3 regions of the Lwoffella lincolnii genome follow, and region 1 is predicted to be linked to each of the others. Evidence: predicted binding sites of a transcription regulator. Region 1 holds the regulator's gene; each other region holds the start of a gene.

What was found. The regulator PhoB, encoded in region 1, activates phosphate uptake and scavenging genes when phosphate is short. The targets are predictions, from matches to a motif close to TGTCATNAANCTGTCATAA.
Region 2: the regulator PhoB is predicted to act here: its motif matches at 6,688-6,706, upstream of pstS (phosphate ABC transporter substrate-binding protein PstS).
Region 3: the regulator PhoB is predicted to act here: its motif matches at 2,726-2,744, upstream of WDM69_RS07305 (DNA translocase FtsK).

What each region holds. Positions count from the first base shown of each region.
Region 1 is NZ_CP147511.1:571,227-581,728, reverse strand. Features, by position in the region: gene WDM69_RS02580 (mechanosensitive ion channel family protein) at 1-1,589, opposite strand, end outside; gene WDM69_RS02575 (YgfZ/GcvT domain-containing protein) at 1,876-2,667, shown strand; gene phoB (phosphate regulon transcriptional regulator PhoB) at 2,758-3,459, shown strand; gene phoR (phosphate regulon sensor histidine kinase PhoR) at 3,490-4,821, shown strand; gene corA (magnesium/cobalt transporter CorA) at 5,369-6,415, shown strand; gene folD (bifunctional methylenetetrahydrofolate dehydrogenase/methenyltetrahydrofolate cyclohydrolase FolD) at 6,410-7,264, opposite strand; gene ubiA (4-hydroxybenzoate octaprenyltransferase) at 7,338-8,252, opposite strand; gene cspE (transcription antiterminator/RNA stability regulator CspE) at 8,755-8,967, shown strand; gene WDM69_RS02540 (class I SAM-dependent methyltransferase) at 9,082-9,969, opposite strand; gene WDM69_RS02535 (undecaprenyl-diphosphate phosphatase) at 9,995-10,502, opposite strand, start outside.
Region 2 is NZ_CP147511.1:205,481-215,982, forward strand. Features, by position in the region: gene WDM69_RS00930 (lactoferrin/transferrin family TonB-dependent receptor) at 1-2,174, shown strand, start outside; gene WDM69_RS00935 (PepSY domain-containing protein) at 2,329-2,646, opposite strand; gene ribBA (bifunctional 3,4-dihydroxy-2-butanone-4-phosphate synthase/GTP cyclohydrolase II) at 3,091-4,215, shown strand; gene thiC (phosphomethylpyrimidine synthase ThiC) at 4,365-6,353, opposite strand; gene WDM69_RS00950 (hypothetical protein) at 6,374-6,529, opposite strand; TPP riboswitch at 6,518-6,642, opposite strand; gene pstS (phosphate ABC transporter substrate-binding protein PstS) at 6,810-7,967, shown strand; gene pstC (phosphate ABC transporter permease subunit PstC) at 8,105-9,058, shown strand; gene pstA (phosphate ABC transporter permease PstA) at 9,227-10,114, shown strand; gene pstB (phosphate ABC transporter ATP-binding protein PstB) at 10,172-10,502, shown strand, end outside.
Region 3 is NZ_CP147511.1:1,622,618-1,633,119, reverse strand. Features, by position in the region: gene WDM69_RS07320 (TolC family protein) at 1-807, opposite strand, end outside; gene WDM69_RS07315 (RNA-guided endonuclease InsQ/TnpB family protein) at 975-2,147, opposite strand; gene WDM69_RS07310 (helix-turn-helix domain-containing protein) at 2,379-2,681, shown strand; gene WDM69_RS07305 (DNA translocase FtsK) at 2,957-6,163, shown strand; gene rpmG (50S ribosomal protein L33) at 6,315-6,470, opposite strand; gene rpmB (50S ribosomal protein L28) at 6,521-6,757, opposite strand; gene WDM69_RS07290 (hypothetical protein) at 7,349-9,745, shown strand; partial or broken gene WDM69_RS07285 (IS5 family transposase) at 9,964-10,502, shown strand, end outside.

The DNA.
Region 1 (10,502 bases):
TGATTGCGTAAAAATTGCTCAAGGTCATAAATCAGTTCCTTTAATATCCTAGGCTCTGCTGAGCGTTTGATAAACAGCTTATGATAAAAACGGAACATATCACGAGCAGCGTAGTTCTCAATCATCATTGATGAAAAGTCACCATTAGGCACGGTAACAATGGTGCGAGTTAAAGTACGAATGCGAGTTGAGCGAATGCCAATATCTATCACCGTCCCTTCAAGACTGCCAAAACGACAATAATCACCGACTCGAATGGGGCGGTCGGCCACCACCACCAAACTACCGACCAAATTTTCTACCGTCTTTTGCGCCCCCAATGCCAATGCCAAACCACCCACCCCAAGAGCAGCAATACCACCAGTCAAATCAAAACCCAAATTACCAAAGATAATGATGGCAGCAAAGATAAATAGCAACACTTTTGCCATTTTGCGTAACAGACCGATAATCGCTAATCGCTCAACATAGTTACGCTTATAACTGATGCGTTCGGCACTGCCAAACACCGCATCAATCACCCGAAGCAACAGCCAACTAACCGCCATCAATGCCAAAATTTCGCTAAAACGATTGACTGGCTCTCGCACCGTTACCGACACGCCAGCCAGTAACATAATTTCGGTCAACATCAGCGATGTCAACACCACCGAAAACGGTAAAATCACTTTGCCATTGATGGGTAACGGGCGGTTTCTGACTCTGGGATAAACAAAATTAACCAGTAAATACAACAGCCATACCAGCACATACATGACCATAAAACAGCTGAGTACCAATAGCACTACCGCCATGATGTCTGCAAGGTCAAGATTGAGAATTTTTTTGCCCTTTAACGCATCAATGGTATAGCGCTCTACCCAAGTCATCTTATGGGTATTGACCTGTGTGTTGATGGCATCAATGGTATCTTTAGAAAACTTCCAGTATGGTGATGCCGTCTGTGTCTGTACTCGCTCAACTATCAGTGGCACTTGTCCATCTTCGACACGAATAAAGCCAACGTGATCACGATGAGCAGGCAGGTTATCGTGGACATTGCCCTCAGGTAAATTGCTGATTTGCAAATCTGTGTCCAACCGTCCACCCGTATCTAAAGCTTTTTTGAACTTACGTACCGTTACAGGGGCGTTATCAGCAGGACTTAAGTTCATATAATTACTGGCAAGCAGTGGCTCATCATCAGTCAATGCTCGAAGTAATCCCAGTACAGTGCCACGTGGTGTTTCTCGCCCAAAAGGGTCAGGCGTTGTGTTGATTTGGGCTTCACGCTCTTCGCCACCATCAGCCAATGGGGAGCTGGTCGTGGTTGGTACGGTTGTTGGCATGGTTGGCGTGGCAGCCACAGCCGTTTGAGCAGTTAATAAGCTCACCACAGACAAACCAAGCACAAAGCAACTCACCACCATCAAAAAAACCAACAGCTGACATGCCTTTGTCTGTGGTATTTTGGCTTGATTGGCTGGCACTTGATTAATTAACAATGACAGCAAGACAGATGATGGCGGTGCAGATGATGAACGCATAAACACACTTTGATTTTTTAGCTGGGTACTTTTGGGTTGGGTAAAATTGGTCAATGATGACATTGATGAACCATAACATTCTAATTATAACATTGGTTAGAGTATTTGCTAATGGTTGAATGGTTTTTAAGTTAAACTAAAATTAGGATTTTTAGTCATAATCCATGACCATATGACATCATCATCGACTCACACATCGCCATTCATTCACACATCACCATATGGCATTCACTTCATAAGCGAAATCTGTTAAAGTCAACACAAACACAATCACCAGAATAACCGTCTTAAATAACCGTCTTAAATAACCGTCTTAAATAATAACCACCCCACCCCAAAGAGAACCAACATGCCCAATTCTAACAATCAGCTTGCACAATTTTCGCACATCACCTTACAAGGCAATGATGTCAGCCAGTTTTTGCAAGGTCAACTGACCATCAACGTCAATAAGCTTGGATTAAGTTATGTGCCAACTGCCATTAGCAACCTAAAAGGACGCATTGCTTTTGGTCTTTGGATAAAAAAATATGCAGATGATGCTGGCAAGTGCTATGATGTGGTCATCAGTGCCGATTGTGCCGAATCTTTTATCTCACACGTTAAAAAGTACGCTGTTTTTTCTCAAGTAACGCTAAGCAATCCTAAGCCCATTTTTCCTTGCGTGATGGGTGAAGAACCGACCTTTAGCAACCATGAAGATAATGCTGATGCCACTGCTTGGATGACTGCCAGTATCGCCACTGGTAATTATTGGATTACCCAAGCAACAAGCAATCAGTTTCAACCACAAGAGCTTAGACTGCATCAGCGTGGTGGGGTAGACTATGACAAGGGCTGTTATCTTGGGCAAGAAGTCATTGCCCGCTTATACTTTAAATCAGCTCCTAAGGCCCATCTGCATCGAGTGGCAGGTGATTATCACACCTTGCAAACAGATGCCACTGCTTTACCCATGGCAGGAGAGGCGTTGGTTGATGGCATCACGGTGGTCAATGTGATGCCTTGTGCTGATGATGACTTAACATTTGAAGCATTGGTGGTGGCTCGTCCGCAAACCATTGAACAGTGGCGATTAAAAGGACTTGACGTGTTAGACTTACCCATGGCATTACAAGCAGATGTGGCTCGCTCCGTTTAGGTTAAACAGATGGTTTTGTTACGTTTTTATAAAACCGTCATAAAACCGTCATATTTCAAATACTGTCATTGACTCACGGTTGCTTTATTCATGCCAAATGAGACGATTTTAGTTGTGGAAGATGAACCTGCCATCCAAGAGATGATTGTTACTACTTTAGAAATGGCAGGCTTCCACTGTTTACAAGCTGAAGATGTGCCACAAGCATATCAACAAGTGGTTGACCATCGACCTGATTTACTGTTATTAGATTGGATGCTGATGGGCAATCAATCAGGGATTGATTTGTGTCGTTTGCTCAAAAAAGATGAGATGCTCTTTGAAACACCAATCATCATGTTAACCGCCAAAGGTGAAGAAGATAATAAGGTGCAAGGGCTAGATGCAGGTGCAGACGACTATATCACCAAGCCATTCTCTACTCGTGAATTGGTTTCTCGCATTAAAGCGGTGCTAAGACGCTCAAACGCCCTATCTGGTGATAAATCCATTGAACATGTGGGCTTACGCCTTGACCCTATCAGCCAACGTGTTACCGCTGATGGCAAACTTTTGGACATCGGCCCTACCGAATATCGGTTATTGGCGTTTTTTATGAGCCACCCTGAGCGGGCTTATACTCGCACACAGCTACTTGACCAAGTGTGGGGTGGTAATGTCTATGTCGAAGACCGAACCATTGATGTGCATATCCGCCGTTTGCGTAAGGTGCTTGACCCTTATGATTATGCTGAGTTTATCCAAACGGTGCGTGGCACAGGTTATCGATTTTCGACTCAAATCAATGAATGACTCCAATGAATAACAATCACCAATGAACAAATGCCAAACAAACGACACAACAGCCTTCTTTTTTGGGCAGATTTTCGCTGGCTAACACTTGTCCTGATGCTGGGGGCTGTTTTGGGTTGGCTGATTACCAGCATGCCTTGGGGCATGACCATGGGATTGTTGGGATATGCTACCTTTCGTATGATAACGATGCGACGGTTTTTGCATTGGATTAACCAAGCCACTTTACAAGAACCACCCAAACTATCTGGCGGTCTTAGCTATGTGGCCCATCAGTTGTACCAAAGTCGCTTACAAGAGCAACTGACACATCAACGCATGATGGGACTGGTCAAAAAAATCCGCCGCTCACTGAGTGCTTTACAAGATTCGGTGATTATCTTGGACAAACATGATAGGTTAGAATGGTGGAACAATTCAGCAAATCAGCTTTTAAACCTACACGCCACCGACCATGGACGGCATGTGTTTGAAGTCATCACATCACCTGAATTTACCCAATATTATCAAGATGCCATTTCACCCAATGATGGCATTCGCTTGCAATCTTGGCGAGATTCACAACGCTACTTACAATGTGAGCTGACTTTTTTTGGTGAAGAAAAACTGCTGATTGTCTATGACGTAACTCGCCTACAGCATCTAGAACAGATGCGTAAGGACTTTGTTGCGAATGTCTCGCATGAGTTACGCACCCCTTTGACGGTGTTAATGGGCTATATCGAGACATTTTCTGATCAGCCAGACATGAACCCAAAGTGGCAACGTGGATTTAGCCTAATGGGTCAGCAAACCAGACGCATGAACAGCATCATCAATGACCTATTAATGCTGTCTCGGCTAGAGAATGAAGAAGCTTTTGAAGTCAAGTGCGTCAATATGCCACAGCTGTTGATGCAACTTTTTGATGACGCTCAAGCATATAATAAAGAATACAGGCATTTTATTGACTTACATTTAGATTCACAACTGAATATCATGGGGTCAGAGATGTATTTGACCAGTGCTTTACTAAACTTAGTAACCAATGCCATTAAATACACGCCAAAAGGTGGTGAGATTGCCATTGCTTGGACACAGGTGAGTGAAGGTTGCTTGTTTGCCATATCTGATAATGGCATTGGCATCGCCCCTGAACACATCGAACGCCTGACCGAACGCTTTTATCGAGTGGACAGTGGTCGCAGTCGTGCCACGGGTGGAACAGGACTTGGACTTGCGATTGTTAAGCACATTTTGTATCAACATGATGCCACTTTGACAATCGAATCGGCCGAAGGACAAGGCTCAACCTTTAAGGTATTATTCCCAACCAAAAGATTATGTGAATTGTCTCTGCTCACGTCAAAAAGCACTTTTTAGCTTTTTAGCACAGGTGTCAGTTTGACTTTACTGTTCCAAAGGTTATCATAGGACAGTTTTTGCTTACTAACTGACAACGCTTATGCAACCGAACCTTCCAAATCGTCCAAACGCAACAGAGCCATCACATCATGACCGCTCTGCCACCACCCCATTGCCCAACTCAGATGACTTGGACGGGCAGACAACACAGATGGAAAATGGGAATAATGGGGAAAATGGGGACACGGCAGATGCCAAGCAAGCTGTTTTTGATGCCATGCACCTTGACAATCTTGGTGATGAGCCTGTTGATGAGCCTGATGTCAGTTATCGTGCCAACACAATTGACAAGAACGACAACACAGATGATGCTGACAACACCAATCATGTGAACAATACCGACAATGGCATCAACATCTCTACAAATACCTGCATTCCCATCAATGCCCATGACCACCATCATGACCATGATGATAATACAGAGTCCCAAGACTTACCACACGACTATAGCAATGACAGCTTTATCTATGGCGATGCCGACAGTGAAGAAGACACCCTAGAAATCATGACCATATACGACCCCGATGCGGATCGTTTTGAAGATGTCGAAGAGTTCTCTCACCAAGAAGTGATTAACTGCCATGTTTATTCTCGTAAGACAGGTGAACAGCTGCATGAAGTGAGCATCGAAGAAGTCAGCAAAATCCTAACTCACAACAATCAATTTGTTTGGCTGGGATTATACGAACCAAGCTTACAGACCCTAAAACAAATGCAAGAATCCTTTGATTTGCATGAGTTGGCATTAGAAGATGCCGTCGCTGACCATCAGCGAGCCAAAATCGAAAGCTATGGCAATGACACCTTATTTGTGGTGGTGCAAACCGCCAAGCTAGAAGACAACCATATCCGCTATGGCAAAACAGCCATGTTTATGGGTAAAAACTTCATCATCACCATTCGCACAGGCCCATCTAACAGCTATGCCCCTGTGCGTGAACATTATCAACGCCGTCCTGACAAACTGCGTCTTGGTCCTATCTTTGTCATGCACGCCATTTTAGACTTTATCGTGGATAATTATTTGCCCGTTACTGACCGTATGGGGCGGTATTTACGAGAGCAAGAACACGCCATTTTTTCTGCTGAGTTTAGCAAATCCACTTTACGAAGTTTATATGAGCTAAAGTCCCAACTGGTACACATGCGGGCGGTGATTTTACCTGTACAAGACATTTGTAACTTTTTTATCAATCACAAAAGAAATGAGCTGATTTCATTTTTTCCAAGCTCCGCCAAACCCTACTTTCGAGATGTCAATGACCATCTGGTACAAGCCTTAGATGCGGTTAATGGGCTAAACGAAATGCTCAGCGTCGCCATGGATACCTATATGGCGGTGGTTACCATGGGGCAAAACGATGTGGTTCGGAAGCTGGCAGCATGGGCGGCGGTACTGGCTGTCCCCACCGCCATTGCAGGCATCTATGGCATGAACTTTGACAACATGCCAGAATTACATTGGCAATACAGCTACTTTGTGATTTTAGCTGTCATTATCAGCATCTGCGTAACCTTATATTATCGATTTAAAAAAATCGGCTGGCTATGACGTTTGTGCCTCTTTTGCCGCTGCCAGCGTCTGACGTATCAAGGTGTTGATGGTCATCGGTCCTACGCCACCAGGCACAGGGGTGTAAGCACTGGCAATCTTATCAATGCCATCAAGCTCAATATCACCCACACCACCATCATCGGTTGGGTGAAAACCTGCATCCACCACCACAGCACCCTGTTTTATCCACTCTTTTTTAATCAGCTCTGGTACACCCACAGCACCGACTAAGATGTCTGCTTGCTTGACATGACTCGCCAAATCAGCAGTTTTTGAATGACAAATGGTTACCGTACAATTTTCGTTAAGCAACATCATTGCCATCGGCTTACCCAAAATGGCACTGCGACCGACCACAACCGCATGTTTACCAGCCATATCAATCTTATGGTGCTTAAGCAAATGGATAATGCCTTGTGGCGTACAAGAGCCAAACGCTGGCTCACCCATGCTCATGCGTCCAAAACCCAAACAAGTTACCCCATCGACATCTTTTTTTAAATCAATGGCATCAAAACATGCCCGCTCATCAATTTGACTTGGCACAGGATGTTGCAACAAAATACCATGCACATCTGGATTGTCATTAAGCGTTTGTATTTTTGCCAAAAGCTGTTCGGTGGTGGTTTGTTCTGGCATTTGCACTCGTAACGACTTCATGCCCACTCGCTGACAAGCATTGCCTTTCATACGCACATAAGTGGCAGATGCAGGATCATCACCGACTAAAATGGTTGCCAAAATCGGCATGCGTCCCGTGCTGTCTATTAACGCTTGCACCTGCTCACTCAGCTCCCTTTCAATCTGTTTGGCAAGTGCTTTACCATCAAGTACGACATCAGCCATCATAGATTCTCCTTGTTATTAAAATGTAAAATGACCATTAAAACTGCTGTTATTTAGATACCGCCATCGCCATTTAGATAAAATTAACCCATAAAACGCTTGCCAACACCAAGGCAAACACATAGCGTCCCACCCAAACATTATGTAAAAACGCTTCAAAACAAGCAGATGGCTCTCGGCTGGCACACGCCACATCTTGCTTAACAAACATCATCGCCGCCACACTCAAGCCAAACACAGGCAACAGACCAAGCGGTGTTGGGGCAAAATAATGCCAAAACACCACAGCCAACGCCAGTAAGAACAGCGTTTGTAACACCGCAATCATAAGCACATCATGCCGTCCAAACAAAATGGCGGTTGATTTAACCCCAATCTTTAGGTCATCGTCCCTATCTGCCATCGCATACTGCGTATCATACGCCACCGTCCAGCACATATAAGCACCAAACAACAACCAGCACCACACATCAGTATGCCCAAGCACCGCCACATATGCCATCGGAATCGCCCAGCCAAATGCTGCCGCCAAAACCACTTGTGGCATGTGCGTAAACCGCTTCATAAACGGATACACAAATGCCAATGCCACAGCCACCAGCGACCAATAAAACACCTGAAGCGGTAAAAATAACAACAGCCCAGCACTCATCAGCGACAACAACAAAAATGCCCCCACCGCTTCTTTGCCTGACAACCGACCATCTGCCAATGGGCGGTTTTTGGTACGCCACACATGCCCATCTACCTTACGGTCAGCAAAATCATTGATGGCACAGCCTGCCGCGCGCATCAGTGTTGCCCCCAACGCATAAATCAGCACCACCTTAAAACTTGGCATTCCTGCCATCATGCCACGGTCTTGCCCTGCTGACATACCTGCAAATAACACCGCCCATAGGGTTGGCCATAATAAAAGCTCAATCCCAACAGGTCTATCAAAACGAGTGAGTTGAACATAAGCAAGCAATTTTTGTCGATAATTCATCGGTTCGTTATGCTTTAATTGATTGTGGTTGAATTCGTTGTATTTTAACTGATTGTGCTTTAATTGATTGTGCATTAAGTGTTCAGACTACTGTGAACGTGGACATGATGACTAAAAAAAATAAGATGACTGAACAAGCAACAATTATAACGGATATTGGCATTCATCACAGGGCAAAGCCATCTTTTTTTTCAATGATGGGTAAATAGTGCTTGCAACCATATCAAATACGTTTATACTGTCCTTGCTAGAAAGAAGTCATCAATATCGCAATATCGTTTTAAATCGCTACTTATCGTATTTTGTCAGATTTGACAGTGGCCAACCCTTTGACACTTTTCATCTCTATCATCATTCTTTAGTTTCAGATTTTGACGTATGGCCCATTAGTTGGGGGTTCATTCGAGCGTTTGCTCTGCTTAGGCATTTTTTATTTTTAAATTTTTATCTATAAGAAATAGCCAGCAGGTATCATAAATCTGTTATTTTTAGGAAAATTGATATGTCAAATACAGTTGAAGGTACTGTTAAATGGTTTAATGAAGCCAAAGGTTTTGGTTTTATCGCTCAAGAAAATGGTGGCAGTGATGTGTTCGCCCACTATAGCGAAATCCAAGGTTCAGGTTTTAAAACTTTAGCAGAAGGTCAGCGTGTGTCTTTTGAAGTAACCGATGGTAAAAAAGGCCCACAAGCCAGTAACATTCAAGCCATTTAATTGTTTTTAAATTCTTTTTGAATGTAAACAACAAAATATAAATAATAAATGAATAAAAGCAAAAACATCAGTTTTTGCTTTTTTTATGGCGGTTGTTTGACAATCACTGACTGTTCATGACAAATAGCCATCAAACCTTAACGCATCATTATGCCAACTTTTAAATGGGGTTTTACCTGCCAAATAAGGGGCATTTTTGGGGCGTTTAACCACCACCCGCCCCGTATGATGAATGGCGTTAATGGCAGTAGTGAGCATCAGACTTTCTTGCGATGCTGTGGGTGGATGGGCGATTTTATGCAATATCTGCATGTGCTTGCCCACTTTGGCATCATGGCTGTCATTGGGAAACATGGGGTCTAAATAGATGGCTGATATGTCGCACGCCTGCTCATTCAAAGCAGTCAAATAATCCACTGCATCGGCACAGACAATGTTTAATCTGCCCATCAACGCTTGCCAGTTTTTTTGTTGGCTCATGCGTTGTTTCTCAAGCAATAAGAGCATTGCCATCACAGGGTGCGATTCAACCAAGGTTACCCTTGCCCCTGCGCTTGCCAATATCAGACCATCATGCCCAAATCCTGCGGTTGCATCTATCAGTTGCTTATCAACGTTGGCTTTTATCGCTTGCAATAAAAGCTCTGATTGACGCCCAGCATTGACTATCCTTTTTTGTAACTTGTGCCAATCCAATGCCACTTGCATGTCATCTTGCCACAAACTGACGCTAACGCCCATGTTGGTCATTTTTACCACTGCTAAAGGTGATGCTGGCTGTTTTTTTATGCCATTGGCAATTTGGCGAATGGTTTTGTTATTGAGTTTTGTCATCTCGTGGTATTGCACGTTAAGCGACAGGTGTTGGTGGTTGTGCTTATTGATTTGAGTGTGTTCATCTAACCAAGCACTCACATACTCAAGTCCCAAAGACTCGCCAACCACCACCAAATTAGGCGTGGTTTTTTGTTTGTTTGTTAATTTATTTTGCCATATGGTCATATATTAGCCATGTATTTGCCATGTATTAACCTTGAATGTCATAGCCAAACACCAAAGTTGATAACAGCACAACAACGCCTGTCATGATTCTTAACCAAGCAAAAATGGTAAAATCTCGTCTAGACACCCAAGCCACCATCCAACGAATACATAGCAATGCCACCACAAACGACACCAAAACGCCTGCCCCCAGCACCCACCAGTCTTGAGTATGAGTCAATGTGTCTTGATGCTCAAGCAAATCCAACAGCCCTGCCCCCACAATCACAGGAATGCCCAAAAAAAAGGAAAATTCTGCCGCTGCCTTACGAGACACCCCCAACCACAATGCCCCAATGATGGTTGCCCCTGAACGTGATGTGCCGGGAACCAGTGCCAAACACTGAAACAGCCCAATCATCATGGCGGTTTTAAGGCTCACCTGTTCTGCTTCTTTGGCAATGATGGGCTGGGGGCGTTTTTCCACATAAAATATCAACAAACCACCCATTATCAGCATCACCGCCACCACCATGGGGCTAAACAAATATGCC
Region 2 (10,502 bases), 370 kb from region 1:
AACAAAACTATGCCATGCAAGATAAAACCGTGCCTGCTTATCTGACGGTTCATGACATTGAAAAATCAAGGCTCAGCAACCATGCCCAAGCCAATGGCTATTATCAAGGCAATAACCTTGGTGAACGCATTCGTGATGCCATTGGGCCAGATTCAGGTTATGGCATCAACTATGCTCATGGCGTATTTTATGACGAAAAACACCAAAAAGACCGCCTAGGGCTTGAATATGTTTATGACAGCAAAGGTGAAAATAAATGGTTTGATGATGTGCGTGTGTCTTATGATAAGCAAGACATTACGCTACGCAGCCAGCTGACCAACACGCACTGTTCAACCTATCCGCACATTGACAAAAATTGTACGCCTGATGTCAATAAACCTTTTTCGGTAAAAGAGGTGGATAACAATGCCTACAAAGAACAGCACAATTTAATCAAAGCCGTCTTTAACAAAAAACTGGCGTTGGGCAGTACGCATCATCACATCAATCTGCAAGTTGGCTATGATAAATTCAATTCAAGCCTTAGCCGTGAAGATTACCGTTTGGCAACCCATCAATCTTATCAAAAACTTGATTACACCCCACCAAGTAATCCTTTGCCAGATAGATTTAAGCCCATTTTAGGTTCAAACAACAAACCCATTTGCCTTGATGCTTATGGTTATGGTCATGACCATCCACAGGCTTGTAACGCCAAAAACAGCACTTATCAAAACTTTGCCATCAAGCAAGGCATAGAGAAATACAACCAAACCAATACCGATAAGATTGATTATCAAGCCATCATTGGCCAATATGATAAACAAAACCCCAACAGCACCCTAAAACCCTTTGAGAAAATCAAACAAAGTTTGGGTAAAGAAACATACGACAAGATAGACGAACTTGGCTTTAAAGCTTATAAAGATTTACGCAGTCAATGGGCGGATTGGACCAATAAAAATAGCCAACAAAATGCCAATAAAGGCACGGATAATATCTATCAGCCAAATCAAGCGACTGTGGTCAAAGATGACAAATGCAAATATAGCGAGACCAACAGCTATGCTGATTGCTCAACCACTCGCCACATCAGCGGTGATAATTATTTCATCGCTTTAAAAGACAACATGACCATCAATAAATATATTGATCTGGGGTTGGGTGCTCGCTATGACAGAATCAAACACAAATCCGATGTGCCTTTGGTGGACAACAGTGCCAGTAATCAGCTGTCTTGGAATTTTGGCGTGGTGGTCAAGCCCACCAACTGGCTAGACATCGCTTATAGAAGCTCGCAAGGCTTTCGCATGCCAAGTTTTTCTGAAATGTATGGCGAACGCTTTGGCGTAACCATCGGTAAAGGCACGCAACACGGCTGTAAGGGTCTGTGGTACATTTGTCAGCAGACTGTCCATCAAACCAAACTAAAACCTGAAAAATCCTTTAACCAAGAAATCGGAGCGACTTTATATAACCACTTAGGCAGCCTTGAAGTCAGTTATTTTAAAAATCGCTATACCGATTTGATTGTTGGCAAAAGTGAAGAGATTAGAACCCTAACCCAAGGTGCTGATGCAGGCAAACAGCGTGGTAAAGGTGATTTGGGCTTTCATAATGGACAAGATGCTGATTTGACAGGCATTAACATTCTTGGCAGACTTGACCTAAATGCTGTCAATAGCCGCATTCCCTATGGATTATACTCAACACTGGCTTATAACAAAGTTGATGTTAAAGGAAAAACCTTAAACCCAACTTTGGCAGGAACAAACATGCTGTTTGATGCCATTCAGCCATCTCGTTATGTGGTGGGGATCGGCTATGATGCCCCAAGCCAAAAATGGGGAGCAAACGCCATGTTTACCCATTCTGATGCCAAAAATCCAAGCGAGCTTTTGGCAGATAAGAACTTAGGTAATGGCAACATTCAAACAAAACAAGCCACCAAAGCAAAATCCACGCCGTGGCGAACACTTGATTTGTCAGGTTATGTGAACATAAAAGATAACTTTACCTTGCGTGCTGGCGTGTATAATGTATTTGATACCTATTACACCACTTGGGAGTCTTTACGCCAAACAGCAGAAGGGGCGGTCAATCAGCATACAGGACTGAGCCAAGATAAGCATTATGGTCGCTATGCCGCTCCTGGACGCAATTACCAATTGGCACTTGAAATGAAGTTTTAACCAGTGGTTTTGATGTGATTGTGGCATGACAAACCCCAATCAACCAATGAATAAAGCCCCCATCTACCATGAGGGCTTTATTTTATCATCGCTAAGTGATGCTCTTAGCGGTCATCACTCATGATTAGTCATTAATTTATTAGCAATTAATTTATTAGTAATCACGCTGCTCTTTTATGATTTTAAGTGATGGGTATTCAAGAACGATGTCATACTCAGCACCGTTTTTATAGGCTTCTACTTCAAAGACAGGCTTGCCTAAAAAGTCGTCAACTTCTATATCGCCAACTTGATAGCCACGAGAAGCCAACATTTGAATGGCTTTTTGACGATTTTGGCTAAAGTTGCTATCACCATAAGCTTGTGCTTTAATACGGTCGTTAGCAACCGCAGCGGTGGAGATGCCAACGGCAGGCAACAAAACAGCAGCACTTAGCACGCCAGCCAACAGTTTATTGGTTAAACTTTTCATAGTAGTGTCCTGATTGATTATTGTAATTTACGTTCATACGTAAGCCACAGATGGGTGAATATGACTGTCATTTGACACGATACGATGTATCACCATCAATGACAAAATGACAGAGCGAAATGCTCGTCTTGTCAGACCATATGACTATATGATGACCATATAATATGATTGTCCATATAATTATGTATGGTTAGAACAAGCTGTTGTATTATACTGACATATTTACTGATATCTGTAGCATATAATAGATGATTTGTAAAATAATTGTCAGTCATTATTATAAATTGTAAACTGGCAACTTTTAAAGTTTAACTAACCGATTTTTTTAGATAACTGATTTTAGACAACTGATTTTAGTTTTAGACAACTAAGTTATAGATGCTGATGATGGATAATGTCAGCCATTTTACCAATCAATATAAGTAGACAATACAAGTAGATACCATGACAAATAATACCACGTTCAATAGCATTCCTGAGATTTTAGATGATATCCGAGCAGGCAAGATGGTCATATTGATGGATGATGAAGACCGAGAAAATGAAGGCGACCTTGTGATGGCGGCTACCCATGTGCGTCCTGATGACATCAATTTTATGATTACCCATGCTCGTGGTTTGGTATGCTTGACCATTACCCAAGAGCGTAGCCGTCAGCTTGATTTGCCCCTGATGAGCGATAAAAATGGGGCAAAATTTAGCACCAATTTCACGGTGTCTATCGAAGCCGCTAAAGGGGTAACGACAGGAATATCAGCGGCTGACCGTGCCAGAACCATTCAAACGGCAGTGTCTGCCACCGCCAAACCTGAAGACATTGTGCAACCAGGGCATATTTTTCCCATTGTGGCTCAAAATGGGGGGGTATTGCACCGCGCTGGGCATACCGAAGCAGGTTGTGATTTAACACATCTTGCAGGGCTTGAGCCAGCGGCGGTAATTTGTGAGATTATCAAAGAAAATGGTGAAATGGCTCGCCGTGATGACTTAGAAGCGTTTGCCAAAACTCATCATCTAAAAATTGGCACAATCGCTGATTTAATCCATTATCGCATGGCAAATGAGCAAACCATCAATGTGGTGGCAAGTTATCCGATGCAGACCGAATTTGGTGAGTTTATGGCGTATCGTTTCCAAGAGCAAAATTCCGATGACACTCATCTGGCCTTGGTCAAAGGCAATCCTGCTGATGGGGTCAATACGGTGCGTGTGCATGGGTTTGAGCCACTTAGGGATTTGTTTGGTGTGCAATCGCTCAATCGTGGTAAAAGTCATTGGAGCATTCAATCGGCACTACAAGAAATTAGCCAATCTGAGCGTGGTGTGTTTGTTTGGATTGGGCATAACCGAAACATCAATCTTGGTGAAGCGTTGGATAATTTCGTTGCTGACCGTGCTGATTCACCCCTTAAATATCAGCAACATCAACCTTATCGCAGTATCGGTGTTGGTGCACAGATTTTACGCCACTTAGGTGTGCGTGATATGCGGTTGCTGTCATCGCCGTTAAAGTTCAATGCGTTATCAGGGTTTGATTTAAATGTGCTTGAGTGTGTGGCAAATCCATAATGCCTTTTGATGGTCTTTTAACCGTCTCTTTTAACCGCCTCTTTTAACCACCTTTTGCCAATCAATGCCATCACTTGCCAATCAAAAACCCACAGCTTTTATGTTGTGGGTTTTGTTGTGTCGCATTTGTTCTCAACATTCGGATATGTTCACACTTTGTGATATAAGTGTTTTCCTGTATTTGTAAATTTTTGCTTCATCTGTGCCATGCCATCACGCACATCATCAACAGAGGCTTCGCCAACTTGTTCGGTCAGTTTGGTTTTGACCTGTTGAAAATCCAATCCTGCGGCATAATCACGCACATTTTGGGTGATTTTCATTGAGCAAAATTTAGGGCCACACATGGAGCAAAAATGGGCGGATTTGTGAGCGTCTTTTGGCAAGGTTTCATCATGAAATTCACGTGCCGTATCTGGGTCAAGCGACAGATTAAATTGGTCTTCCCAGCGAAATTCAAAACGAGCCTTGGATAACACATTATCACGAGCCTGAGCTCCGGGGTGTCCTTTGGCAAGGTCAGCAGCGTGAGCTGCGATTTTGTAGGTGATGATGCCATCTTTCACGTCTTTTTTGTTTGGCAGACCAAGATGCTCTTTTGGTGTAACATAGCAGAGCATCGCTGTGCCATACCAGCCAATCATCGCCGCACCAATGGCAGATGTGATGTGGTCATAACCTGGGGCAATGTCAGTGGTCAATGGACCAAGGGTGTAAAATGGGGCTTCTTGACACACATCAAGTTGTAAGTCCATGTTCTCTTTGATGCGATTCATGGCAACGTGTCCTGGGCCTTCAATCATCACTTGCACATCGTGTTGCCACGCCACTTGGGTCAGCTCACCTAAGGTTTTAAGTTCACCAAATTGAGCGTCATCATTGGCATCTTGGATACAACCTGGGCGAAGTCCATCTCCAAGGCTAAAGGTCACATCATAGGCCTTCATGATTTCACAAATGTCTTCAAAATGGGTGTATAAAAAATTTTCTTTATGATGTGCCAAGCACCATTGTGCCATAATTGAGCCACCACGGCTGACAATGCCTGTCAAACGGTTGGCGGTGATAGGCACATAACGCAACAACACACCTGCATGAATGGTGAAATAATCCACGCCTTGTTCGGCTTGCTCAATCAAAGTATCTGCAAACAATGACCACGTCAAATCTTCTGCCACACCACCGACTTTCTCTAACGCTTGATAAATGGGCACAGTGCCGATTGGCACAGGTGAGTTGCGGATAATCCATTCACGGGTTTCGTGAATGTGCTTGCCTGTTGATAAATCCATGATGGTGTCTGCCCCCCAACGGGTTGCCCATGTCATCTTAGCCACTTCTTCATCAATGCTTGAGCCTAAAGCGGAGTTGCCGATATTGGCGTTGATTTTGACTAAAAAATTACGCCCGATAATCATTGGCTCAGATTCTGGGTGATTGATATTACAAGGGATAATGGCTCGTCCTTTGGCAATCTCTTGACGCACAAATTCTGGGGTAATCAGTTTGGGTGTGTTTGCCCCAAAACTCATGCCTGCATGTTGACGCATGTCGCTAAGTTCGTGTTGCTTTTGATTTTCTCGAATGGCGACATATTCCATCTCTGGGGTGATGATGCCTTGCTTGGCATAGTGTATTTGGGTAACATTCCCTGAGAATGAACCACCACGTAATGCTCGTCTTGGCTTATCAATTTGCCCAAAACGTAAGTTGGCAGTGGCGATGTCATTGGCTCGCTCGATGCCGTATTGGCTAGAGAGTTGGGAAAGTTTTTCGGTGTCCCCACGCTCTTTAATCCACTTTTCACGCAATTTGGGCAAGCCTTTGGTTAAGTCAATGGTAACATTTGGGTCGGTATAAACGCCTGATGTGTCATAGACATAAAATGGTGGATTGTATTCACTGCCTGTTTGACCGTCTGTCAAACCAAGTGGCGTATCGGTGAGTGTGATTTCTCGCATTGGCACTTGAATGTCAGGGCGTGAGCCTTGCAGATAGACTTTTTTTGAGGCAGGCAAGGCACGTGTCAGGTCACGGGCTTCTTCTTCAAAGCGGTCATCGGTGAGATTTCTATGTGCGGGGGTTTTATGTGCAGGAGGTTTGTGTGTGTGGGTTTTGTGTGGGTTGAGTTCGTTCATGGCGAGTCCTTGTGATGGGCTTATGGGTAAATGGACTCGGTGGTGGCAAGTGATTTTGTGTCATCTTGATGGCAATTCATCATGCCAGCCATCATGCTTAACAACAATACATGCTCATAGCGACGCACAGCAACACAATGACAGCAACACAATGACAGTAAAACAATAAATGTCAACGACTTCCCTACGACGGTACTAACCGTATCAAGTTCTGCGGGTATGTCTCAGCCAAATTAACGAGTGAACATTTAACCATTGTCTCACTCCTTTAGCACCCCGAGTCTGCTCTAAGCATAACAAAATATGATGACATATGACAATGATAATCACGCCATTTCATTAAATTGTCATAATTGATGAGTAAACTAGGCAATAGACAGTTTTACTCCAAGGTAACCATTTTGCTCTAAGGCAACTATGAACCTTTAATAAATTCTCATCTCATAGGAGCTGTTTATGCAAAAGCTTTCTGTTTTAGTCTTAGCGGTTGCAACAAGCTTATCATTGATGGCTTGTAACCAAACCAAAGATGCCCCAGAAACTGCCGAAAAAATTGGTACAGACACCACGGTTGCCAATACACAAACTGATTCTGCCAACAAATATAAAGACATACAAGGCGTTGCCATGAACATCACTGGTGCTGGTGCGTCATACCCTGCTCCTATCTATGCTAAGTGGTCAGCAGATTATCACACCATCACAGGCGGTAAGGTAAATTATCAATCCATTGGCTCATCTGGTGGTGTTAAGCAAATCATTGAAAAAACCATTGATTTTGGTGCGTCTGATGCCCCAATGACCCCAGAAGAGCTACAAACCAACGGTTTAATCCAATTCCCAACTTTAATTAGTGGCGTTGTGCCTGTCATCAACATCGAAGGCATTGCTCCTGGTGAGTTAACCTTAGATGGTGGCACACTTGCGAACATTTATATGGGCAAAATTAAAAACTGGAATGACCCAGCGATTACCGCTCTTAACGAAGGTGTCACCCTACCTGACGCTCCGATTACCACGGTGTATCGCTCTGATGGCTCTGGCACAACCTTTAATTTCACTGATTATCTTGCCAAAGTCTCTGGCGACTGGGCAAATGATGTGGGTGTGAATAAAAGCATCAGTTGGCCAACTGCGTCAGGTGGCACAGGTGCAGGCGGTAAGGGAAATGAAGGCGTTGCCAGTACAGTCAGTCGTATCCCCAACTCAATCGGTTATGTTGAGTATGCCTATGCCAAGCAAAACAACTTAGCACACACCAAGCTTGTCAATGCCAAAGGTCATGCTGTTGAACCCTCTGCCGATACCTTTGCTGCTGCTGGTGATGTCGATTGGTCGCAAGCAATAGGATTTTATAAGGTCATCACCAACTCAGAAACCGAACAAGCATGGCCAATCGCTGCTGCCACATTCATCTTGGTTCACAAACAACCCAGCAACCCAGAACAAGTCGCTGGTGTGTTGAATTTTTTTAACTGGGTATATGACCAAGGTAATCAAGCTGCCATTGATTTGGACTATGTGCCATTTTCTGATAAAGCGATTGATTTGTTTAAAGATGAGTGGAAAAAAATAGTTGGGGCAGACGGTAGCCCTGCCTATACGCCACAATGAGTCATTATCCATGACTTGACTTTACCATTCCATGACTTACTTTTTGGTATCTAGTTTTTTGGCATAATGTCATTTGCTTTGGCTGTTTGTGATTTATTTTTTGAGATGGTTTTTTTAAGATTGTTCTTGGGGTCATTATGTCCATGTTAAAAGCTCAGCTTGCAAAACAAAAACGCAATGACTGGATATTTGTTAATTTGACTAAATTTTTTGCGTTATTGGTGTTGGTATTATTAAGTGGCATCATGCTGTTACTCATCTATGGGGCATGGCCAAGCATCAAGGAATTTGGATTGGATTTTTATGGCACACAGATATGGAATCCTGTTACCGATGAATACGGAGCAATTGCCCCCATTTATGGCACTATCATGACCTCTGTCCTTGCGATTGGCATTGCTGTGCCAGCAAGCTTTGGTATTGCTGTGTTCTTAACTGAACTATGCCCACCATTATTAAAAAAACCTTTGGGCATCGCCATTGAGTTGTTGGCGGGTATTCCTTCCATCATTTATGGCATGTGGGGTTTATTTGTGTTAGCTCCGTTAATGGCAAAATACATACAACCTTTTTTTATCAAATATTTTGCCAATTTGCCTTTACTTGGTCAGCTATTTTCTGGTGCTCCTTTAGGCATTGGTATGTTTACGGCAGCTTTGGTGCTGGCAATTATGATTATTCCGTTCATCGCTGCCACCATGCGTGATGTGTTTGAAGCAGTGCCTGATTTATTAAAAGAGTCTGCTTATGGCATTGGTGCAACCAAATGGGAAGTTATGTATAAGATTGTTTTGCCTTATACCAAGGTTGGTGTGATGGGTGGGGTAACTTTAGGATTGGGTCGTGCTTTGGGTGAGACCATGGCGGTAACTTTCTTGATTGGTAATGCCTTTAATATTAACCCCAGTATTTTTTCTTCAGGCGTTACCATCACATCAGCCTTGGCAAATGAGTTTGCCGAAGCATCGAATGACCTGCATTTATCATCGCTCTTACACTTGGGCATGATATTGTTCATCATTACTTTTGTGGTGTTGTCATTATCCAAGTTGATGCTGATGCGTATGGATAAACATTCAGGCAACCGATAAGACATGAAAATATTTTATTAATCAAAATATCGTTAATCAAAACATCATGACCATGATTTTAAAGTTTGATATTGCTTCGATGCTTGATATTGATAGAAAAACACGTTCAATGGTCGTTTTTAACGGCATTTCATTTAACGGTATTTAATGTGCAATTAGGATAACATCATGGCTAGCCAACAAGATACAGATTCTTCAGGCAGTTTTTCCCAACGCATGAACAAGTCTTTATATGCAAAACGTCAATTTATTAATAAGTTGGGCTTGGCATTCTCCTACATCACCATGGCATTTGGTTTGTTTTGGCTTGTTTGGATTTTGATTACCTTGATGACAAAAGGCTTTGGCTCTTTGGTGCAGATGCCTGTCTTTACGGCTGACACACCGCCACCCATGACTGATGGTGGATTAAGAAATGCCATTGTTGGGTCTGCCATGATTGCCACCACAGGTTTGTTGATTGGGGCACCTGTGGGGCTGATGGCGGGTATTTATTTGGCGGAATTTAGTCATGGCAGTTGGCTGGGTCGTGCCACTCGCTTTATGAATGACATTTTGTTGTCAGCACCGTCTATTGTGATTGGGTTGTTCATTTATTCATTGATGGTGCGTGGTCATGGATTTTCGGGCTGGTCAGGTGCAGTGGCATTGGCTCTCATCATCATTCCTGTGGTGGTGCGTAGTACCGAAAATATGCTCAATCTTGTGCCACACCAGTTACGTGAAGCGTCTTATGCCTTAGGCGCACCTAAATGGAAAGTGGTGACTTCGGTTACCATGAAAGCTGCCAAAGCAGGCTTAACCACAGGGGTGCTTTTGGGGTTTGCTCGCATCACAGGTGAGACTGCTCCGTTGCTATTTACGGCTTTAAATAACCAATACTTTAGCACCGATATGGGTAAACCCATCGCCAACTTGCCCAACACCATTTATCAATTTGCCATGAGTCCTTATGAAAATTGGCAAACATTGGCTTGGGCTGGGGCATTATTGATTACTTTTTCAGTATTGATTTTAAATATTATTGCTCGTTTTATTAGCCGTGATAAAAAGTAATCCCTTTATTTTATCCAACCATCACTGACCAACCTTTAACTTGTATTCATATTCACCATTTTTAGAGCTGATACCATGACAGACGTAATGAGAAGAAAACCCGCCGCACCCATGTCAACTCAGACCAATACTGACATCAATCCTCATGCTGGTGGCATGTCCCGTTTTGAGAATATTAAAAAAATGAATATGTCATATCTGAATTTGCCTCCTGCCAAAATCACCATTGAGAATTTGGATTTTTATTATGGTGATTTTAGGGCATTAAAAGGCATTAACCTACAAATTCCTGATAATAAAGTCACTGCCTTTATTGGTCCATCAGGTTGTGGTAAGTCCACCTTGTTACGTACCTTTAACCGCATGTACGATTTATATCCGGGCTTGC
Region 3 (10,502 bases), 1.1 Mb from region 1:
GGTCTCTTTGATGGCTTGTAGGGCTTGACTGCGTAAAAATGCAGCTTTAATCGCCAGTTGAACTTGAAAATATCGTTTGGTTAAGGTGGTGTATTGTTCTGCCAATGAAATATCAGCATCAGCACGGCTTTCATCAGTCATGCCATTAAGCAGTTGGGTGAGTGATTTGGCTCGTTGTCCATCATAAGCTGACCAAAGTAAGGTTACATTGGCATGACTGCGGGTTTTATCAGTATCAAGGGCATAGGTATCGGGTAGGGGATTGGTTAATAACTCACCAATGTTCACAGATGGATTGGCAGATGGGTTGATGGGTAACGTTTGGCTATTTTGACCAATTTGTTGATTGATGCCATCACTTAAACGGTTTTTTAAAGGTTGGGTATTGATGTGTTCGTCAAGGTGTAAATGAGATGCCGTTGCTCCAAGATAGATGATGGGTTTATTCAATGATTGACTGGCTTTTGCCCGTTGTTCATTGCTGACAATCAACGCATTGTCAGCAGCGATTTTGGGGGAGATTTTAAGTAATAAGGCTTGGGCTTGGCTTAGACTTAAATAATCAGGTACATGAATGTCATAAGTGGGTGGAGATGGTATGTGTGTGGAATGCTCAGCAATATGGTCGCTGATTTGTACCGCAACTTGTTCATTCATTGACTCGTGAATGGGGGTGAAGCTACTGACTTCAATTGGGGCATCAAAACCATGACTGTCATGCCCCATCTTATCATCAGCATACGCCCAGCCAGAGCAACATAAACCCATCATAATCAGCAAATATTTGCCTGTGTGATTGCGTGCCATTAAAAATATCCTGCCGTTCCTTAAAACCTACCTAAATTCACCCAAAGGCAAATTTAGCGTTTAATTCCTACTTCAACGTTGTTTGCCTTATTCGTTTGAACTTGGACTTACATCAACTCCATAGGCGTTTTTAATTGGGGATAGAACTTACCCACCAACGATTAATATTAAGATAAAGTTAAAACCTTATCTGCCTGATTTAAAATATTGATACTTGCATTAATATCACGGTCATGATTGGCATGGCAACTAGGACAAATCCAATGTCTAACCGCAAGTGTCAAGTTTTCTTTTGCCATAATAAAACCGCAATTTGAACAAGTTTTAGAGCTTGGATAAAACCTGTCCAATTCTTTGATGGTCTTGCCCCATTGGTTGGCTTTATAAATAAGTTGCCGTTTAAATTCATAAAATCCCAAATCATGGATAGACCTTGCAAGCTTGCGATTTTTAACCATACCTTTAACGTTAAGGTTTTCAAGGCAAATCACGTCATAACTTTTGACAAGTTGTGTTGTGAGCTTATGAGTAAAGTCTTTTCTGATACAACTGATTTTGTAACGTAGCCGTGATAGCTTGGTTTTCGCTTTTTCACGATTTTTAGAGCCTTTTTGTTTTCGGCTGAGCTGTTTGCTTAGTCGTTTTAATTGTTTGAGTTTGGTTTTTAATGGCTTAGGAGCTTGTGCTTTTGTGCCGTCTGATAATACGGCTAAATCACTTATGCCTAAGTCTATGCCAACTTGTTCGCCTGTTTTGTTTAATGGTTTGTTAATTTCATCAAGTTCAACGGCAACTGATACAAACCATTTACCGCCCTTGGTAAAAACTTTGGCGGATAGGATTTTGCCATTGTATCTTAGATGTTCGGTCATTCTAACCAAGCCCAGATTGGGGATTTGAATGTGTGGTTTGTTATTTTTACTTTTAAGTTTAAATTGGTCGTTGGATAGGCTAAATCTATCATTGACACCTTTCTTTCTATATTGGGGGTATTTGCTTTCGCCTTTAAAAAAGCGTTTAAAGGCATCTCCAAGTTGCATGATGGCAAGTTGTGGGGAGCATTTGGTAATTTCTAGCATAAAGGGGAATTGTTCACGCTTAATGGCATTAAGCTGTTTTCTTAGTTTGCCTTGTGTGGGTTTGTGAAGTTTGGTTTCGTCAAGGGTTAAACCTAATTTTTGGCAAGTCTCACGGTAATTTTTATCGGCTTCATATTGTTTTTGCCATTCGCTCAATGCCCAATTATAGGCAAATCTTGCAACACCACACGCTTTTTTGAGATGGGTGGCTTGTTTGTTATTGGGTTTAAGTTCTATGATGTGTCCACGAATTATAGTCATTCCAACATTGCCTTAACTGTTTCTAAGACTTTTTTGTTTTTCTTGCTTTGTGAGCCGTATAAACGAGCAGAAATAGAGACACCTAATCGTTTTGACGCTTCGTTTATGCTAATTAATCTATTCATAATTGGGCATTATAAACTGGATTTGGGTAGAAATTAACTGGCTGTTTTTAGTCCTTGCCATTGTTTGCATTGTTTGACAGCCATGTGCATATGATAGATAACCAGTTTGGCTCACAACAGCATCGCATCATGCGAAAAGAATGGGTATCTTTTTTTTGCTACTTTTGCTAATTGGCAAGTAAAAATAACCCCATCGTACCACATTTTTCACCCACACAAAACCCAACTGACCCCAATACAATATCAAAAAATGCTCAGGCTCAATGAAGCCAAACGGCTGATTTTATTGCACAAAACCACCATCACCCAAATTGCTTTACAAGTCGCTTATGAAAGCCCCAATCAATTTAGCCGAGAGCATAAGCGATTGTTTGGAATCAGTGCCGAACAAACACAACAGCAGGCTTAAGTCGCCATCTAAGCGATGGTTTGTGTCATTGGTTAAGTCATTATTTATGCCATATTTATGCCATTTTTTGTCATGCGGTTTTTGGGGTTTGTTATAATGGGGGTTTTATCAATTTTGCCCGTATCTCTTTTATGTTGATTGCCAACCCATCTTAACCTTATTAACGTGTTAATGTCTTTAACGTGGTTGACGTTATTAACCATATTAATAGTGTTAAAAACATTAACAACATGAATGATTAATTAATGTTGTTAACATTGTTATGATGGAAAAATTTGGCAAAGGGCTGTCAGCATCAGGTGGTGATTTCTGTGTCCATTGAGCAAGTGATTGTGTACGTTAAAAAAGGCATCTTAACCTTGTGGTGGTTGTCATTGGGGTTATATGTGTTTGTGATTTTGGCATCATACTCACCCAATGACCCCAGTTGGTCGCACATCAGCACCGACATGGCAGAGATAACCAACATGGGAGGCACAACTGGGGCGTGGCTTGCGGATATTTTGTTATCCATGATTGGGTTGGCAGCTTACTGGTTGGTACTGATGGCACTGTATGAAGCGGCATTGATTTGGTGGGAAAGACGGAGCAGTGGGGTCAGATGGGCATTGGTGCGAGCAGTCAGTTATTTGTTTTTGCTGATGAGCAGTGCCACCTTACTGTATGTGGTGGGATTGTATGCGATGGGTACGTGGTTTGGTCAAGGACAAACGGCTGACTTGGCAAGCCAAACATCGCTGGGCATCAAAAGCACAGGCGTGGCTGGTTATGAGCTTGGAAAACGCTTACAAGCAGTGCTTGGGACATGGGGCAGTTTTTTGTTTTCACTGCTGTTTATCTTTGCGTTAATGACGATGACGTTTGACATTTATTGGCGAGCATTTTTTACTCAACTGCTATCATTGCAATGGCGTGGATCACAGCAGGATAATCAATTGCCTATTTTTAAAGCAAAAAATAGCCTGCGTGATGCCATGGATAAACAAGATGATGAATTTGAGCCAAATCAACCTGATGTTAACAAAACCAATGTCGCCGCCCGTCAAATACCCTTGCCACTTGTGGACAGACAAGCGGATAAACAACACAAACCAATTGATGAACAAACCCATACACGTCAAGATAATTTTGGCTCATCAATGTCATTAACACAGACAGCTAAAGCCAGTAACAACCAAAACAACCCAGTGGGCAGCTATTTGCGTCAGTTTGTCAAGCAGACAGGGCTACAAGAAATCATTGCCGAGCAGATGGCCAATGCTCAGATTGACCATACAGAAAATCAGCATGACAAACCTCCTTTACCAGATTATCCCATCTCTCATCAACCTCTACAGAAACAGCCTCCAGTGTCCACAATATCAACCACGCCCAGCGCTCCAGATATACAGTTACCACCATCTCATCAATTTGACCATCAATACATTGATAAACCCACTGATTACCCGATTGATGAGATGAACATGACTGATGATAAATCTTGGGCATATGAAACCTTATGGAACGATAAACCACGGTGGGACGATGACTCAGGGTGGAACAGCAATGAAAAAAAATCTTTTACCCCCAATAACACCCCACCTGCCAACCCACTAAAACCGCATCAAGAGCATTCTTTAACTCACAAAGAAGACAGTGAACGGACAGCTAAGAATATCGAACACGTCAACATGATGCCTAAAACCAAAAGCATCATGCCTAAATCGCCTGAATCAGAGCAAACAAACATCAGTCAAACCAAGATTAACCATGACGCATTAAAGCAACGCACACCGCCCAACATTCGTTTTGATGTTCCAGATGTGGCACAAAGTAACCTTATCACCGATATGGTTAATGATGATGACGATGATAACAACAATAATAATGGCAATGACAATAATAATGGCAATAACATGAATAATGGCAATAACATGACCAATAACCATATGGTGATGCCAGACATTCATGATGACATGGCGTTTGCTGGTAAATCTCGAGCCATGCACACCGCCAAATATCGTGCCAACCTGCCAACCTTGCCACCACTGAACATACTGGACAAGCCTGACCCTAACCGCAAGCCCAGCTATACTGCTCAAGAGCTACGGCAATTATCTGAACTGCTGGAAATAAAACTACAAGACTTTAATGTCAAAGCTGACGTGGTCAATGCCATTCCAGGACCTGTGGTTACTCGTTTTGAAGTGGAGTTAGCAGCAGGGGTTAAAGCCAGTAAAGTTGTCAGCATCTCCAGAGATTTGGCACGCTCACTGTCCATGGCATCGCTTAGGGTGGTGGAAGTCATTCCAGGTAAGCCTTACATCGGTATCGAAGTGCCTAACCGTAAGCGAGAAATGGTACGGCTTATCGAACTGCTTGCCACCGATAAATATAAAGACCCCAAAGGGCAAATCAGCATGGCAATGGGCAAAGACATCGGTGGCAAACCCATCATCACCGACTTAGCAAAAGCCCCCCACATGCTGGTGGCGGGCACAACAGGCTCAGGAAAATCAGTACTGGTTAACGCCATGCTGTTGTCCATACTGCTAAAATACACCCCAGAGCAACTTCGCTTGATACTCATCGACCCAAAACAGCTTGAGCTTGCTAACTACAATGACATTCCGCATCTGCTGACCCCTGTGGTTACCGATATGACCGAAGCTGCCAGCAGCCTGTCATGGTGCGTGGCAGAAATGGAACGCCGTTACCAACTCATGAGCCTGCTTAAAGTGCGTAAGCTCAAAGAATTTAATAAAAAAGTCATCGCAGCCGAACAAGCAGGCACACCCATCATCGACCCCCTATGGCGACCTAATGACAGTGTTAGCATTGACAAAGCTCCCAAACTCAAAACCCTACCCATGATTGTCATCGTAGCAGATGAATTTGCTGATATGATAATGCAGGTGGGCAAACAAGCCGAAGAACTCATCACCCGACTTGCCCAAAAGTCTCGAGCCGCAGGCATTCACCTGATGTTAGCCACCCAACGCCCATCGGTTGATGTCATCACAGGGCTTATCAAAGCCAACGTTCCTGTGCGAGTTGCCCTAAGAGTCAACTCAAAAGTGGACTCACGCACCATCTTAGACAGTGGTGGTGCAGAAGACATGCTGGGTAATGGCGACATGCTGTTTTTAGGGCCTGGACAAATCGAACCAGAAAGGGTACATGGGGCATTCGTCAGTGATGAAGAAGTCAACCGAGTGTGTGAAGCATGGCGAGAGCGAGGTGCTCCTGACTACATCGACAATTTTTCTGATAACTTTAATCCCATAGAATCTGGCAGTGGTGGCAACAACTCAGGTGAAGACGATGACTTATACAATGAAGCCGTTGCCTTTGTTATGGAAACTCGCAAAGTTTCCGCTTCCAGCCTACAACGAAAATTTAGCATTGGCTACAACCGAGCCGCCCGCATCGTCGATTCCATGGAAGAAGCAGGGCTCATCAGCCCCATGGACAAATCAGGCAAGCGAGAATTGTTGTTTTAGCCCATTGAACCTGTTCATGACGCATGAAAAGCATGCGTTACGCAAAAAACCATAAAAATAAAAACACCACCATACATCATGTATGGTGGCGTTTGGCATTTATTAACCTAAGATGTCTAAATCAGGTGTTTAAAATAAACCACCTTTTGAATTATTTAATCTTGGCTTCTTTAAAAATAACATGTTTGCCAGCTTTTGGATCAAACTTTTTGATTTCCATTTTGCCAGGCATGGTGCGTTTGTTCTTTGTGGTGGTATAAAAGTAACCAGTACCAGCACTTGAAACTAATTTAATTTTATCACGCATGGGGTTGCTCCAAATTGACAGATAAGATTGGGCTGATTGGGTTGACAGTCTTAGATTTTTTGACCTTGGGCACGCAAATCAGCCAGGACTTTATCGATACCGTGTTTATCAATGATACGCATGCCTTTGGTAGAAACACGCAAACGTACAAAGCGATTTTCTGACTCTACCCAAAAACGATGGTTATGCAGATTTGGCTGAAAACGACGACGGGTTTTGTTGTTCGCATGCGAAACATTATTGCCCACCATGGGGCGTTTTCCAGTCACTTGACAGACTCGAGACATGGGGAACTCCTAATCTATTGATGCCCACATAGGGACATCTTTCACAGTGTGCTAGGGCATTTGTAGAGTAAGTGGCATGGACACAAACAAACGCTGGCAAAGCAAATGATAATAACACCCAACATCAAAAAATGACCACCAGTTAAAGGCAAACAGATGGCTATGGATTGAGTATGCTGAGTGTGTTGGACGAAATTTTAAAGCGGTAATTTATACCACTTTTGCCAAAAAAAAGCAAATAATTTGATGAGCTTTTGCCGTTTAGCCCAAAAATTTGCGTTGACAACAGATTATTTGATATTTTAGGTTGTAAGTTTGTGACAAACAAAGTAAAGTTATGCAAAGATTTCTGCAACATTGAGAATGGATTGAAATTTGTGGTACATGTCAATTTTTTTGTATGAAATCACCTATTTTTTCTAAACTTATACTGCAATAAAGCGACATTGTAAGATTAAGATACTGCAAATGATCACATGTACTAAGTGAGATTTTTGAATTATTTAGGCAGATAATCAATGCTTTAAACCATCAATGACTGACAAATTGATTGATAGATTATTTTTTATGACATTACGGAGATGACAAGATATGTCAAAATCAGCTCTTACTTGGACTTCCAAGGCATTTCATCTGACTGCTTTATCAACAGCATTGGTTTTGGCTGGTTGTGGCGGTGGTGGCAGTAGCGTTGACTCAATTGTTCCTGCCCCTGATTTGGGGGTTGTGCCAACCCCAAGCGATAATCAGGCAGAATCAGAATCATCAAATAATAATTATGCACTTTATATGACTTCAAGTGTACCTGCACTCATGCTAAACCGTGGCACAACTGTGAAAGTATCAGTGCGAGCGGTAGATGGTAAGACTTACGGAGTTGTTGCTGATAAAGAAGTGAAATTCTCCATTACCGATCCCACTTTGACAGGGGTCTTTAATCAAAATGCTGGTGTGGTTAAGACAGATAAACAGGGCGTTGCCACCATTACATTAGAAGTCGTCAATACTTTAACACCAGAACAAAAACAGCATCTGAAAGACAAAGGATTAACCATAACTGCAAGTTTAGGTAATGGTCAAGCAACCCTAAATCTAAAAGGAACAGATAAGAAAGTTACTGCTGAAAAGAACTCAGTGTATGATCTGTATATTACCACGTCTAAACCTAGATTAAAAACAGGCACAGACACCATGACAGTGACGGTCAATGTCAGAAATAAAGATGGTGGCATTGAAAGTGGTGTTCCCGTTAACTTCTCAATTATCGATCCAGTTAAGTATGGTATCACGCTGGCGGGTAAGTCTAGTCAAATAACAGATGAAAAAGGTCAGGTACAGATTCAATTAGAACAGTCTAGTACCACATCTTTGTCTCGTTTAAATCATGAGACTAAGCTGGTTATTACCGTTGATGATACTAAAAATGCAGTTGAAACCATGAGTCTGCCCCTTCAGGTTGTTGGTACTAGAATTCTTGGCATTAGTAGCAACCTAAATATGATATCAAATCAAGACAGAGTAAATATCACTGGTCGTCTGATTGATGGCTCAGATAGAAGCATTGCTAATATTGAAGTTGCGTTGATGAATGCAAACAAGCAAATAGCGTCTGTAAAAACAGACAGTAATGGTCAATTCACATTTTCTGGCATAAGCAGTACTCAATTAATCAAGGAAGATGATGGCTACATATTCGATATTGTTGTTAATCCCAATCCCAAAAAAGATGAATTACAAACATTTAATGCAGCTATTAAGCTGGCAGCAGTTGTTGATAAAGGTATTTCCATATCTAGGGTTAGTGATATCGTTGTAGATAAGATTGAAGAAATAGAAGTATTAGTGCCAGATGCATCTAACGGTGATAAAGTCACCTTAACAACCACCAAAGGACGATTCACCAATGATAATGGCAGTCAGAATGGTAGTAGCAGTCAGACAGCTACAATATCAAATGGTAAGGCTGTTTTTAAAATTCGATCTATTGCACCAGGAGTTTTTAACTTAACAGCAACATACAAAAATAAGAAACAATCTAAGAATTTAAGATTTGTTTCAGTTAAACCTGATAAACTCTTATTACAAGCTAAAAATATTCAAATGACCACTAACTCTTCCACGGAAGTGAAGGTGCGAGTATTAGATGCTAAAGGAGGTGCTGTAAAAAATGCCATTGTTAATTTTTCTGTGGTTGAAGACAGCTCAGGTGGTCATATCGATCAAGCTATTGTAAAAACTGATGAAAATGGCATTGGTGTTATTGCTTACACTTCAGGTAATAATCCGACTGCTAATGGAGGGGTTCGTATTCAAGCCAAGGTGAATGCAGTGGAGTTGCCTGATGGTAAAGTAAATACGGTTTCTGTTGGACCTGCAGAAGTGAAATTAACGGTTCAAACAACGGCTTCATCCATTGCAGTTGGTTTGTCTGATAAAATATCAGACGATGAATCAAAAGTATATTATTTCCGTAATGGCTCAGCATTTGTAACTAATAATAGTGGTCAGCCTGCTGCCAATCAACTGATCACCATTTCCTTAAAACCCAAGACGTATATTAAAGGCAAGTTTAAGGTTGTAATAAAAAATAAAGAAAAATTATGGGAACAAGAAAGTCAAGAATGTGCAAATGAAGATCGGAACTTTAATAGCATTCTTGATATGGGTGAAGATAATAATAATAATGGTCAATTAGATCCTGGATATAAAGCGAGTATTTTATCCAAAAATCTAGTGAGTACGTCTAACAATGGTGTTTATAATTTAATAACAGATGAAAATGGTCGAGCTGATTTTCAAATTCGTTATTTAAAAGAATATGCTGATTGGTTCACCATGGATATGACTGCTGCTACTCTTGTAGATGGTTCTGAATCTAGCCAGCTCCGCGGAGTTTATTTTCCCATATTATCTGATGATCAAGACATAAGTCTTGTTAAACGACCAAATCTAAGAAGTCCATTTGGTATTCACCCAACTTGTAAGTAATACCAACAAGATAAGCCAAAATTAATATAAAATAGTCAATCTTAAAAGATTGGCTATTTTATTAGAAGACAGCTCAGGTAAAATCGATAAGATATCAATTGCTGATATTGGAAGATGATTTATCTAGGGTGTGTTGAACATTGAGAAAGAAAATTTTGCCAAAAAAAATAGCGAGATAGTACACTTTAAGCTCTAACCCAAAAAGAGAACTACTCGCTATGACTAAGCCCAGACTCATGCTAAATGATAAGCAATACAAAAGACTTAAACCCATTCCACTTGAAATTGGATTGTATGACAAACCCAACTTACGAAAGACTGTAGAAGGTATATTGTATCGAATGCAAGTAGGCTTACCATGGCGAGACCTACCCAAATATTTTTAGAAACACAAGACAGTTTACAAAGCCTTCAACCGTTGGTCAGCCAATAACAAGCTCATTTTACTGTTTAACAAAGTAATAAACCAACCAGACATGGAATGGGTCTTTATTGATGGTAGCTACATCAAAGCCCATCAACATAGCAGTGGAGCAAACCCTAAAGACCAAGCGATTACTAAAAGTCGTGGGGGTAATACAACTAAAATACATTTAGCCGTTGATGCTCATGGCAATCCAATTACCTTTATCATCACTGATGGCACAACCCATGACATCAAAATGGCAAAAGACTTGGTAGATAAAGTTGATTTAACCAATGTTGTCATGCTAAGTGCTGATAAAGGCTATGATTCACAGGATTTTCGTGCGTATGT